Regions from separate parts of the Kitasatospora sp. NPDC056273 genome, predicted to be linked through region 2. Evidence: riboswitches for the same ligand, from Rfam matches in the RefSeq annotation. Region 2 holds a riboswitch; each other region holds the start of a gene.
What was found. Region 2 has a riboswitch for cyclic di-AMP ahead of ACFCY1_RS26535 (transglycosylase family protein). Riboswitches for the same ligand answer to the same signal wherever they lie in the genome.
Positions count from the first base shown of each region.

Region 1: another riboswitch for cyclic di-AMP. It lies ahead of ACFCY1_RS19630 (peptidoglycan DD-metalloendopeptidase family protein); the one in region 2 lies ahead of ACFCY1_RS26535 (transglycosylase family protein).
Region 3: another riboswitch for cyclic di-AMP. It lies ahead of ACFCY1_RS40790 (transglycosylase family protein); the one in region 2 lies ahead of ACFCY1_RS26535 (transglycosylase family protein).

Region 1 covers NZ_JBHJSJ010000020.1:38,966-42,214, forward strand. The annotation lists gene ACFCY1_RS19625 (MFS transporter) at 1-736, opposite strand, end outside; cyclic di-AMP (ydaO/yuaA leader) riboswitch at 1,088-1,288, shown strand; gene ACFCY1_RS19630 (peptidoglycan DD-metalloendopeptidase family protein) at 1,291-2,271, shown strand; gene ACFCY1_RS19635 (APC family permease) at 2,618-3,249, shown strand, end outside.
Region 2 covers NZ_JBHJSJ010000034.1:14,633-17,881, reverse strand. The annotation lists gene ACFCY1_RS26535 (transglycosylase family protein) at 216-1,622, opposite strand; cyclic di-AMP (ydaO/yuaA leader) riboswitch at 1,609-1,779, opposite strand; gene ACFCY1_RS26530 (hypothetical protein) at 2,230-3,189, opposite strand.
Region 3 covers NZ_JBHJSJ010000105.1:2,150-5,398, reverse strand. The annotation lists gene eno (phosphopyruvate hydratase) at 1-416, opposite strand, end outside; gene ACFCY1_RS40790 (transglycosylase family protein) at 772-1,677, opposite strand; cyclic di-AMP (ydaO/yuaA leader) riboswitch at 1,683-1,851, opposite strand; gene ACFCY1_RS40785 (cytochrome P450) at 2,073-3,249, opposite strand, start outside.

The DNA of each region.
Region 1 (3,249 bases), on a different contig from region 2:
ACAGTCCGAGCGGCAGCATCGGATCGGGCGCGCGGCGCTCGACCGCCACGAAGGCGACGCCGAGCGCCACTCCGAGCACCCCGCTGACCCAGACGGCGGGGGACAGGCCCTCGCCGGCCGCCGTCAGCGCGTAGGTGATCGCGCCGAGGGCGAGGGCGGCGAGCACGGCGCCGAGGACGTCGAAGCGGCCGGAGGCGCCCTCGTCCCGGCTCTCCGGCACCGACCGGGTGGTGACCGCGATCACGGCGGCGGCGAGCGGCAGGTTCAGCAGGAAGATCCAGCGCCAGCCGGGGCCGTCCACCAGCCAGCCGCCGAGGAAGGGGCCGACCGCCGCCGACACCCCGCCGAGGCCGGACCAGAGCCCGACCGCCGCCGAGCGGTCGTCAGGGTGGAAGACGGCCTGGAGCATGGCGAGCGAGCCGGGGGTGAGCAGCGCCCCGCCGATGCCCTGGACGGCGCGGGCGGCGATCAGCACGTGGATGTTCGGTGCGGCGGCGCAGGCCGCGGAGGCGACGGCGAACCAGACCACGCCGATCAGGAAGACCTTGCGCCGCCCGTAGCGGTCGCCGAGCGCGCCGCCGAGCAGGATCAGGCCCGCCAGGGTGAGCAGATAGGCGTTCAGGGTCCATTGCAGGGACGCGAGGGAGGCGCCGAGGTCGGCGCCGATCCGGGGCAGCGCGACGTTCACCACGGTGCCGTCCAGCATCGCCATGCTGGAGCCGAGCACCGTCGCCATTAGTACCCAGCGACCCTGCGCGGTGCCCAGGCGCAGGGTGCCGGCCTTGGAGGTGGCCACGGGCGAATCCTGCGCTGCCGAGGCGCACGTGACAAGGGTCACCGGTGGGTGTGTTGGCGGCTGGCGGTGCGTGAGCGGACGGGTGCGCGGCGTGGCCGATCTCGGCGCAGGGTCGTGGATCAGTGGCGGGGGGTGAATGGGTTGTGTACGCACCGTGGGCTCGGGCCTGCGGAGGGTCACTGTGGGAGGGGGGATCGTTGCCGTTTCAAGAGATCGACATTGCTTCACCCGAACGGATGGGTTTTAGTTCAGCGACCGCCCGGCCAGTCCGGACGGATCCGCCGGGTGGAACGCCGAGTCCTGCCGCTGCCCGGTGGTTCGAAACGAACTCTGTACGGCAGGAGCGGGGGACCCACAGGTAAGTCGCCGGACCGGAGTTCGCGCCTCAGGGCGCGGGCGTCCAGGACCGGCTTGGGGTGAAGCCGCGCAAGCGGCCGGGCAACTCCAGCCCGAACCCGACAGCTCACCTCGCAGGCGTCGGAGAGGAAAATTCCATGCCTGCACAGGCTCGTCGTATCGCCCTGCCCCGCGCCGCCCGCATCGGCATCGCCACCGCCGTCACCGGTGTGTCCTTCGCCCTCCCGCTCGTCACCGCGATGAGCGCCCAGGCCCACACCCCGGCCGCTCCGGCCGCCGCCTCCACCGAGGCCAAGCAGGCCGCGAAGGCCGCCGCTCCGGCCGCCCAGGCCGCGCAGGAGAGCTACCGCGTCGTCAGCGGTGACACCCTGTCCAAGATCGCCGACGCCAAGAACGTCGAGGGCGGCTGGCACGCGCTGTACGAGCAGAACCGCTCGGTCGTCGGCGCCGACCCGAACCTGATCTTCCCGGGCCAGCAGCTCGCGCTGTCCGGCCACGCCGCCGCGCCGGCCGCCGACGCCGCCCCGGCGAAGCCCGCCGCTCCGGCCAAGCCCGCCAAGCCGTCCGCTCCGGCGACCCAGGCCGCCAAGCCGCAGGCCCAGGTCCAGGTGCAGACCGAGGCCGCCAAGCCCTCCGCGCAGCTCGAGACCCAGCTCCAGGTCGCCGTTCCGGCCCAGGCCGTGACCGCCACTCCGGTCGCCGCCGCCACCTCCGGCTTCGTCGCCCCGCTGGCCGGCCCGCGGCTCGGCACCGCCTACGGCGTGGCCGGCTCGATGTGGGCTTCCGGCCACCACACCGGCCAGGACTTCGTCGCCTCCACCGGCACCCCGCTGCGCGCCGTCGCCAACGGTGTCGTGGTCAAGGCCGGCAACGGCGGCGCCTACGGCAACGAGGTCGAGATCAGGCTCGCCGACGGCCACTACGCCGAGTACGCGCACCTCTCCTCGATCGGCGTGAGGATCGGTCAGACCGTCACCGCCGGCCAGCAGATCGGCCTCTCCGGCGCCACCGGCAACGTGACCGGCCCGCACCTGCACTTCGAGATCCGCAACGGCTCGGAGTACGGCTCGGACATCAACCCGGTCGCCTACCTGCGCGCGCACGGCGTCGCGCTCTGACCCCGAGAGCTCCGGGGTACCAGGAACCACCGCCGCTGCGGGCGAACCGATCGCCCGGGATGGTCATGTCGGGTGACCGCTCGACCGGGTGATCGCCGCACGGCGGACATGGGCGCGGGACACGCCCAGGCCGGCCCGGCCGCATGAGGACCTCCTCGTGCGGCCGGGCCGGCCGCTTTCGTTCCCGGGCCCGCCCGGGGTGTTCGAGCGATCGAACGAAGCGTCAACTCCGGTGTCCCGCAGGGTGGTCGCCGGGATCTCCGGGTGCCTCCGGGGCGCCATGCTGGCGGACGGTCAGCGCCCGGCCGGTCCGGCGGTCGGGCGGGCCGGGAGGCGAGGAGGCCGGATGGCGGTCCGCAGCGGGGGCGTGGCGGGGGAGACGGCCGGGCGGGAGCGGCCCGGGGCGAGCGGGGTCGACCGGCTGAAGGCGGACTCGGTCGGCCTGGTCGGCGTGGTGTTCATGGCGCTCGCCACCGCCGCCCCGATCACCGCGATGACCGGCAACCTGCCGATCATCGTCGGTCAGGGCAACGGCGCGGGCGCGCCCGCGGCGTACATCGTGGCGACCGTGGTGCTGACGGTGTTCTCGGTCGGCTACGTGGCGATGGCCCGGCACATCACCGCGGCCGGCGCGTTCTACGGCTACGTCTCGCACGGGCTGGGGCGGGTGGCGGGGATGGCCTCGGGGCTGCTCGCGGTGCTCGCGTACGTCGTCACCGAGGCCGCGGCCCTCGGCTTCTTCGCGTACTCGCTGCGCGGGCTGGTCCGTTCGCAGCTGGGGGTGGACGTCGGCTGGGGCTGGTACGCGTTGTTCGGGGCGGCGGTGATCGGGGTGATGGGCTGGTTCGACCTGCATCTGACGGCCAGGGTGCTCGGGGTCGCGCTGGTGCTGGAGATCGGCGTCCTGTCGGCGGTCTCACTGGCGGTGCTGCTCTCCGGCGGCGGGCCGGACGGGCTCGCGGCCGGGACCCTGAACCC
Region 2 (3,249 bases):
GAACGGTCGGGCACGCCGTGGCCCCGGGAACGCCGGAACCCCCGGGGAGGAGCGACCAGACTCTCCCCGGGGGTGGTGGGCGGTCAGCGTTCGGACGACGGCCGACAGCTGACGGATAACAGCTGACAGATGTTGAAATCTGTCAGCTGTTATCTGTTACCCGTCAGCTGTTACCGGAGGTCCGTCAGCCGTGGACCGTGGACCGCGCGCCGTCCTCAGACCCGGCCGGCGAAGTCCGGGGCCCAGTTGGCGATGCTCTGCTCGCGGACGCCCGAGCTCGGGTTGGCGGCCTCGACGTACTTGCCGTTGCCGATGTAGATCGCGACGTGGTAGACGCCGGAGTCCTTGCCGTTGTTGGACCAGAACAGCAGGTCGCCCGCCTGGAGGCTGTCCAGCGAGACGTGGGTGCTGGCGGCGGCCTGGTCGGCGGCGACGCGCGGGACGGAGACGCCCGCGGCGCGCAGCGCGGCCTGGGTCAGGCCGGAGCAGTCCCAGCCGCCGTTGCCGGTGCCGCCGTAGACGTACGCCTGACCGACCTTCGACTCGGCGAAGGAGACCGCCGCGGCCATGCTGCCGGTCACGGCCGGCGCCTGGGTCTGGGTCTGGGTCTGCGTCTGGGCCTGGGGCTGCGGAGCGGGCTTGGTGGCGGGCTTCGCGGCCGGCTTGGTGGACGGCTTGGCGGCCGGGGCCTCGGGCTGCGCGGTCGGCTGGGCGTTCACGGCACCGCCGTTCGCGGACTGGCCGGACTTCTGCGAGCGGTCGAACCAGGTGAAGTCCGAGCCGGACGTGCCGGCGGAGGACTGGCCGGCCCGGGCCTGGCCGTTGCCGCCGAAGGACAGCTGCTGGCCCGGGTAGATGGTGTCCGGACCCTCGGTCAGGGTGCCGCGGTTGAGGTCGTACAGCCGCTGCCAGCCGCCCTGCACCTTGTGCTGGTCGGCGATCGCGGACAGCCAGTCGCCCTCGACGACGGTGTAGTCGCCGCCCTGGGCCTGCTGCTGGCGCTTCTGCACCCAGTCGCTCCGGTTGCCGGAGGCGGCGGAGTCGGTGGAGGCCTGCGCGTCGCCCTGGGCGGGCGCGGCGGGCTTCGCGGCGGGGGTCTGCGGCTGCGCGGGCTTGGCGCTGGGCTTCGCGGCCGGAGCGGCCGGAGCGGCCGGCTTGGCGCTCTGGGCGGGCGCGGCGGGCTTGGCGGCGGTCGAACCCGCCGAGGTGTCAACGGCGGCCGCGGCGCCGCCCTTGGTGAGCCCGGCCTGGACGGAGCAGACCGGCCAGGCGCCGGGGCCCTGCGAGGCGAGGACCTTCTCGGCGACGGCGATCTGCTGGTCCTTGGTGGCCAGGTCGGCGCGGGCCGCGTAGGCCGTGCCGCCGAAGGCGGACCAGGTGCTGGAGGTGAACTGGAGGCCGCCGTAGAAGCCGTTGCCGGTGTTGATGCTCCAGTTGCCGCCGCTCTCGCACTGGGCGACCTTGTCCCAGGTGGCGACGGAGGCGGCCGAGGCGGTGCCGGTGGTGAGGCAGGGGACGGTGAGGCCGACGCCCGCGACGCCGAGGGCGGCGATCACGCGACGGGTACGGCCGGACAGACGGGTGCCGTTGGTGGGCAGCATGAAGACGTGGTCCTCTCCCACGCCTGCGAGGTGAGCTGTCGGATTCGGGCTGGAGTTGCCCGGCCGTGCGGTGAGCACGGCTTCACCCCTAGCCCTGGACCGTTCCGGAGAGCGGTCCGGGGCGACTTACCTGTGGGTCCCCCGCTCCTGCCGTGGTGCGTTTTCGCGCTTCCAGGACATCCGACGGCAGGACTCGGCGTTGCGGATGACCGGGTTCGTGTGGTCACGAACGGGGAGCACGTTAATCAGACTTAAGTTCAAACTGCAAACCACTGTGATGTGCATCACGGTTTAGTGGAAACTGCCAAAATTGCCACTCACCATGATCGTAAATGATCGTTTTCAGGCAATGCTGTTGTGGAAGCCGACAACTGGCTCCGCCTCAGGAGTGGCGTGACGGTGCGTCGAATCGCGGAGTGGCGCACTCCGGCGGGTGGGGGAGCGGTCGCGATCGGAGCATGTGAATCCACGCTCCCTATTTCCTTTCAAATAGCGCCAGAACGGACATTCCCCTTCATTGCCGGGTGACTCCCGTACGGGACGGACGGGGTGGGGGAAGTACACGGAAGGGCCCGGAACGCGATCCGTTCCGGGCCCTTCGGTGCGCGCGAACCCGCGCGCGGTGTCCTTATCGTCCGCCAGGCCCCTCGGCGGCCGCGTGGGCGCCACGGGAGCCCTCCACGACCCCCTCGGCCTCGGCGGCGGCCGCCGCCTCCGCCTCGGCCCGTGCCAGGTCCTCCGGGGACGGCGTGGGCAGCGCGGCCAGGTAGGTGGAGGCGATCAGCTGGCCGACCGACGGGTAGGCGCCCAGCGGCGCGGCCGACGGGCAGCCGGTCTCCTCGGCGGCGGTGGCGAGCAGCTCGGAGTCCGCCTCCGGGCCGATCACCAGCGGGGCCAGCGCCGGGCGCTGCGAGCCGGTGTCCTTGAGGTGGTTGACGGCCGCGGCCACCGAGCCGGGCACGTCGAGCGCGGCGGCGACGACCGGCACGGCCAGCCGGGCGGCCAGCAGCACGCCGGTGATGCCGGCCGCGGCGGCCGCGTCCTCGCCGCCGACGGTGGTCAGCACCACGCCGTCCGCGGCGGTCGCGATGGCGAACAGTCGGGCGCGGTCGGCCCGGGCCAGCCCGGCCTCGGAGAGCCGGACGTGCACGGCCTCGGCCAGCAGCGGGTGCGGGCCCAGCGGGTCGGTGACGGGCGCGCCGTACTCGGCGGCGAGCGCGTGAAGCCCGGTCAGGAAGGTGTGCGGGCCGGGCACCAGCGGCACCAGGACGGGCATCGGCCGCCCGGCCTCGGCGGCCAGGGCCAGCAGCTCGGCCACGGTGCGGTCCTCGCCGCTCGCGCCCGCCGCACCGTCACCGGGGAGGTAGCCGACGGCCGTCTGGACGCCGTTCTGCTCGGTGCGGACGATCGAGAGCAGCTCCTCGACGACCGAGCGGGACTCGGGCCCGGCGGTCGCGGGCACGGCGAGCACCAGGGCCGGGGCGCCGGCCGGGATCTCGGGGCGCTCGGGACGACGGTGGCGCCCCCGCGCACGGGAGCCTGGAGTACGGACGGGCAGTGGCGCGCCCGGAATGGCTGCGGTGCTCATGCCGGAGATCGTAGGACATCGGCCCGTCCGGCTTGCAGTCGGCTGCCGTACGGGTTTCGC
Region 3 (3,249 bases), on a different contig from region 2:
GCGTTCGGGCCGCCCAGGTAGCGGAACAGCGGCAGGTCGCTGGCCTCGGAGGCGGCGTGCGCGACGGCCAGCGAGACGCCCAGGATGGCGTTGGCGCCGAGCGAGGACTTGTCCGGGGTGGCGTCCAGGTCCAGCATGGCCTGGTCGATCAGGCGCTGCTCGGTGGCGTCGTAGCCGACCAGCTCCGGGCCGATCTGCTCGATGACGGCCAGGACGGCCTTCTCGACGCCCTTGCCGAAGTAGCGGTTCTTGTCGCCGTCGCGCAGCTCCAGCGCCTCGAAGGCACCGGTGGAGGCACCCGACGGGACAGCGGCACGACCCGTGCTGCCGTCGTCGAGGCCGACCTCGACCTCGACCGTGGGGTTGCCGCGGGAGTCGAGGATCTCACGGGCTACGACGACATCGATGGACGGCACGAGGCATCTCCTTGCGAGAGCAGGGTCCGGTCTGACGGTGGTGCTGCCAGCAGGACGATTGCGGAGTCGTTACGACCAGAGCCTAACCGCCCGGGCTGCCGTGGCCGCGTCGGCCTCGGTCCCGTCTCACCGTGTGGCCCTGCTACCCACCGGTAGTTCACCTGCTTGTCCCAGCTTGTCCCACCGGAGCGGGCGAATGCGGACGAAGGGGACCGGTAGGACCGGCCCCCTTCGGACGGCGGGGTGGAGCGGCGTCGGCGCCGAGCGCTCCGGCGCGGCGGCGGGCGCCCCCGGCGGGCACCCCGGTCTCGGGGCGCTGCCGGCCGCGGGCGCTCCCGGCGTCGGGCGGGGCGGCTCAGCCGAGGTGCAGCACCTGGCCGGGCATGATCAGGTTCGGGTCGCCGCCGACGGTGGAGTGGTTCTGCTCGTACAGCGCGCTCCAGCCGCCGGACACGCCCTGGGCGGCGGCGATGGTCGACAGGGTGTCACCGGCACGGACGGTGTAGTCGTGGCCGGCGGCCTGCGGGGCCTGCTGCGCGGCGCGCGGGGCGTACTGCGGCTGGGCGGCGGCCTGGCCGGCGTACTGCTGGTAGACGCTCTGGTGGCTGGTCCAGTACCAGCCGCCGTTGTTCTGGTACCAGTACACCTTGGCGTCGGCGTCCCAGCCGGCCTTGCCGGAGAAGCCCGGGGTCTGCGGCTGCGCCTGCTGCTGCGGGGCGACCTGCTGGACCGGCTGCGCGGCGGGCTTCTGGGCCGGCTTCTGGGCGGCGGGCTTCTGCGCGACCGGCTTCTCGGCGGGCTTGGCGGCGGGCTTCGGGGCCTGCTGCTTGGGGGCGGACTGCGGCTTGGCGTCCGAGGAGGTGTCGACCGAGGCCGGGGCACCGCCCTTGGTCAGACCGGCCTTCTGGGAGCAGACCGGCCAGGCGCCCGGACCCTGCGAGGCCAGCACCTTCTCGGCGACCGAGATCTGCTGGGCCTTGCTGGCCTGGTTGGCCTGCGCCGCGTAGGCGGTGCCGCCGTACGCCTTCCAGGTGCTGGACGTGAACTGGAGGCCGCCGTAGAAGCCGTTGCCGGTGTTGATGCTCCAGTTGCCGCCGCTCTCGCACTGGGCGACGGAGTCCCAGGTGGAGGCCGGGGCGGCGGAGGCGCCGGTGGCGGTGAGGAGCGGCATCGCGAGTCCGACGCCGGCCACACCGGCGACGGCGATGGCCTTCTCGGCCTGGGTGCGACGACGGTGACGGCCAGTTCCAACGAACAGCATGAAGAGGTCCCTCTCCGTACGCCTGCGAGGTGAGCTGTCGGGTTCGGACCGGGAGGTGGCCCGGCCGCCGTAAGCGGAAACGATTCCGCTCGGGCGGCTTCACCCCAAGCCGTGGGGAGACGGCAACAAACCTGGTTCCCCCGCCCCTGCCCAGGGTTCTGGTCGGTTTCCCGTGACGCGGCGGGCAGGATTCGGCGTTCCGCGTACGAGGTCCGCAGCTGCGAACTCCAGGGAGAGTAGACAGATCATCAGACCAATCACAAGCTCATATCACCGATATCACACAACAATTACGGCCCGTGTCCGATCGCCTACCAACAGCGGCGTTATGTCCGGATTGATGGGTGTTCACACCCCCGTCGGCGGGCGATCGGCGACGTCCCGTCAGCGTGATCTCAGCAGGTCGGAGGCGTCGAAGAGGCATCCGGAACGGGGTGCGGAGGGGCGTGCGGGGAACGGCTCTCCGGACTGAATTCCACCGGGAGTTCGCGCAGGCCACGCATGATCAGACCACCCCGCCAGCGCAGATTCTCCGGGCTTTCCGCGAGCCGCAGATCGGGCAGCCGGGAAAGCAGCGTGGCCAGCGCGGCACGCCCTTCGAGCCGCGCCAGCGGAGCGCCGATGCAGTAGTGGATGCCGTGCCCGAAGCCCAGATGGGGGTTGTCCTTCCGAGCCAGGTCCAGGGTGTTCTCCGCCGCGAACCGGGCCGGGTCGCGGTCCGCCGCGGCCAGCACCACCAGCACCGGGTCGCCGACCGGGATGTCCACCCCGCCGATGGTCAGCGGACGGGTCGCGAACCGCCAGGTCGCCAGCTCCACCGGCCCGTCGTAGCGCAGGAGTTCCTCGATCCCGGTCTCCAGCAGCGCGCTCTCCCCGCGCACCACCGACTCCTGCAGCAGCCGGCGCTGCTCCGGATTGCGCAGCAGCGCGTAGGTGCCGTTGCCGATCAGGTTCACGGTGGTCTCGAAACCCGCGAACAGGAGGATGAAGGCCATCGCCGCGGCCTCGTTCTCGGTCAGGTGCTCACCGTGGTCGCCGGCCCGGATCAGGCCCGAGATCAGGTCGTCCCCGAGGTCCGCCCGCTTGCGGTGGATCAGCTCCAGCAGGTACGCCCGCATCCGCTTCACCGCCCGCCCCACGCCGCCGCGTTGGCCCCCGCCGTGGCGGATCATCATCCCGGCCCAGTCGCGGAAGTCGTCCTGGTCCTCGGCCGGCACCCCGAGCATGTCGCAGATCGCGTAGATGGGGAGCGGGAACGCGAACTCGTGGATCAGGTCCGCCGAACCGCGCTGCGCGAAGCCGTCGATCAGCCGGTCGGTGAGCTGCTGCACCCGCGGCTCGAACTCGGCCACCCGGCGCGGGGTGAACGCCTTCGACACCAGCCGGCGCAACCGGGTGTGGTCCGGCGGGTCGATGTTCAGCAGGTGGGTCATCAGGTCCGCCTGCCGCTCCCCCGGGATGCCCACCCGGCCGGTGCGGTGCGCCTGCCCGCTGTGGTGCGCCGGGTTCTTCGACAGCCGGCTGTCCGCGAGCGCCTGCCGGGCGTCCGCGTACCTGGTCACCAGCCAGGCC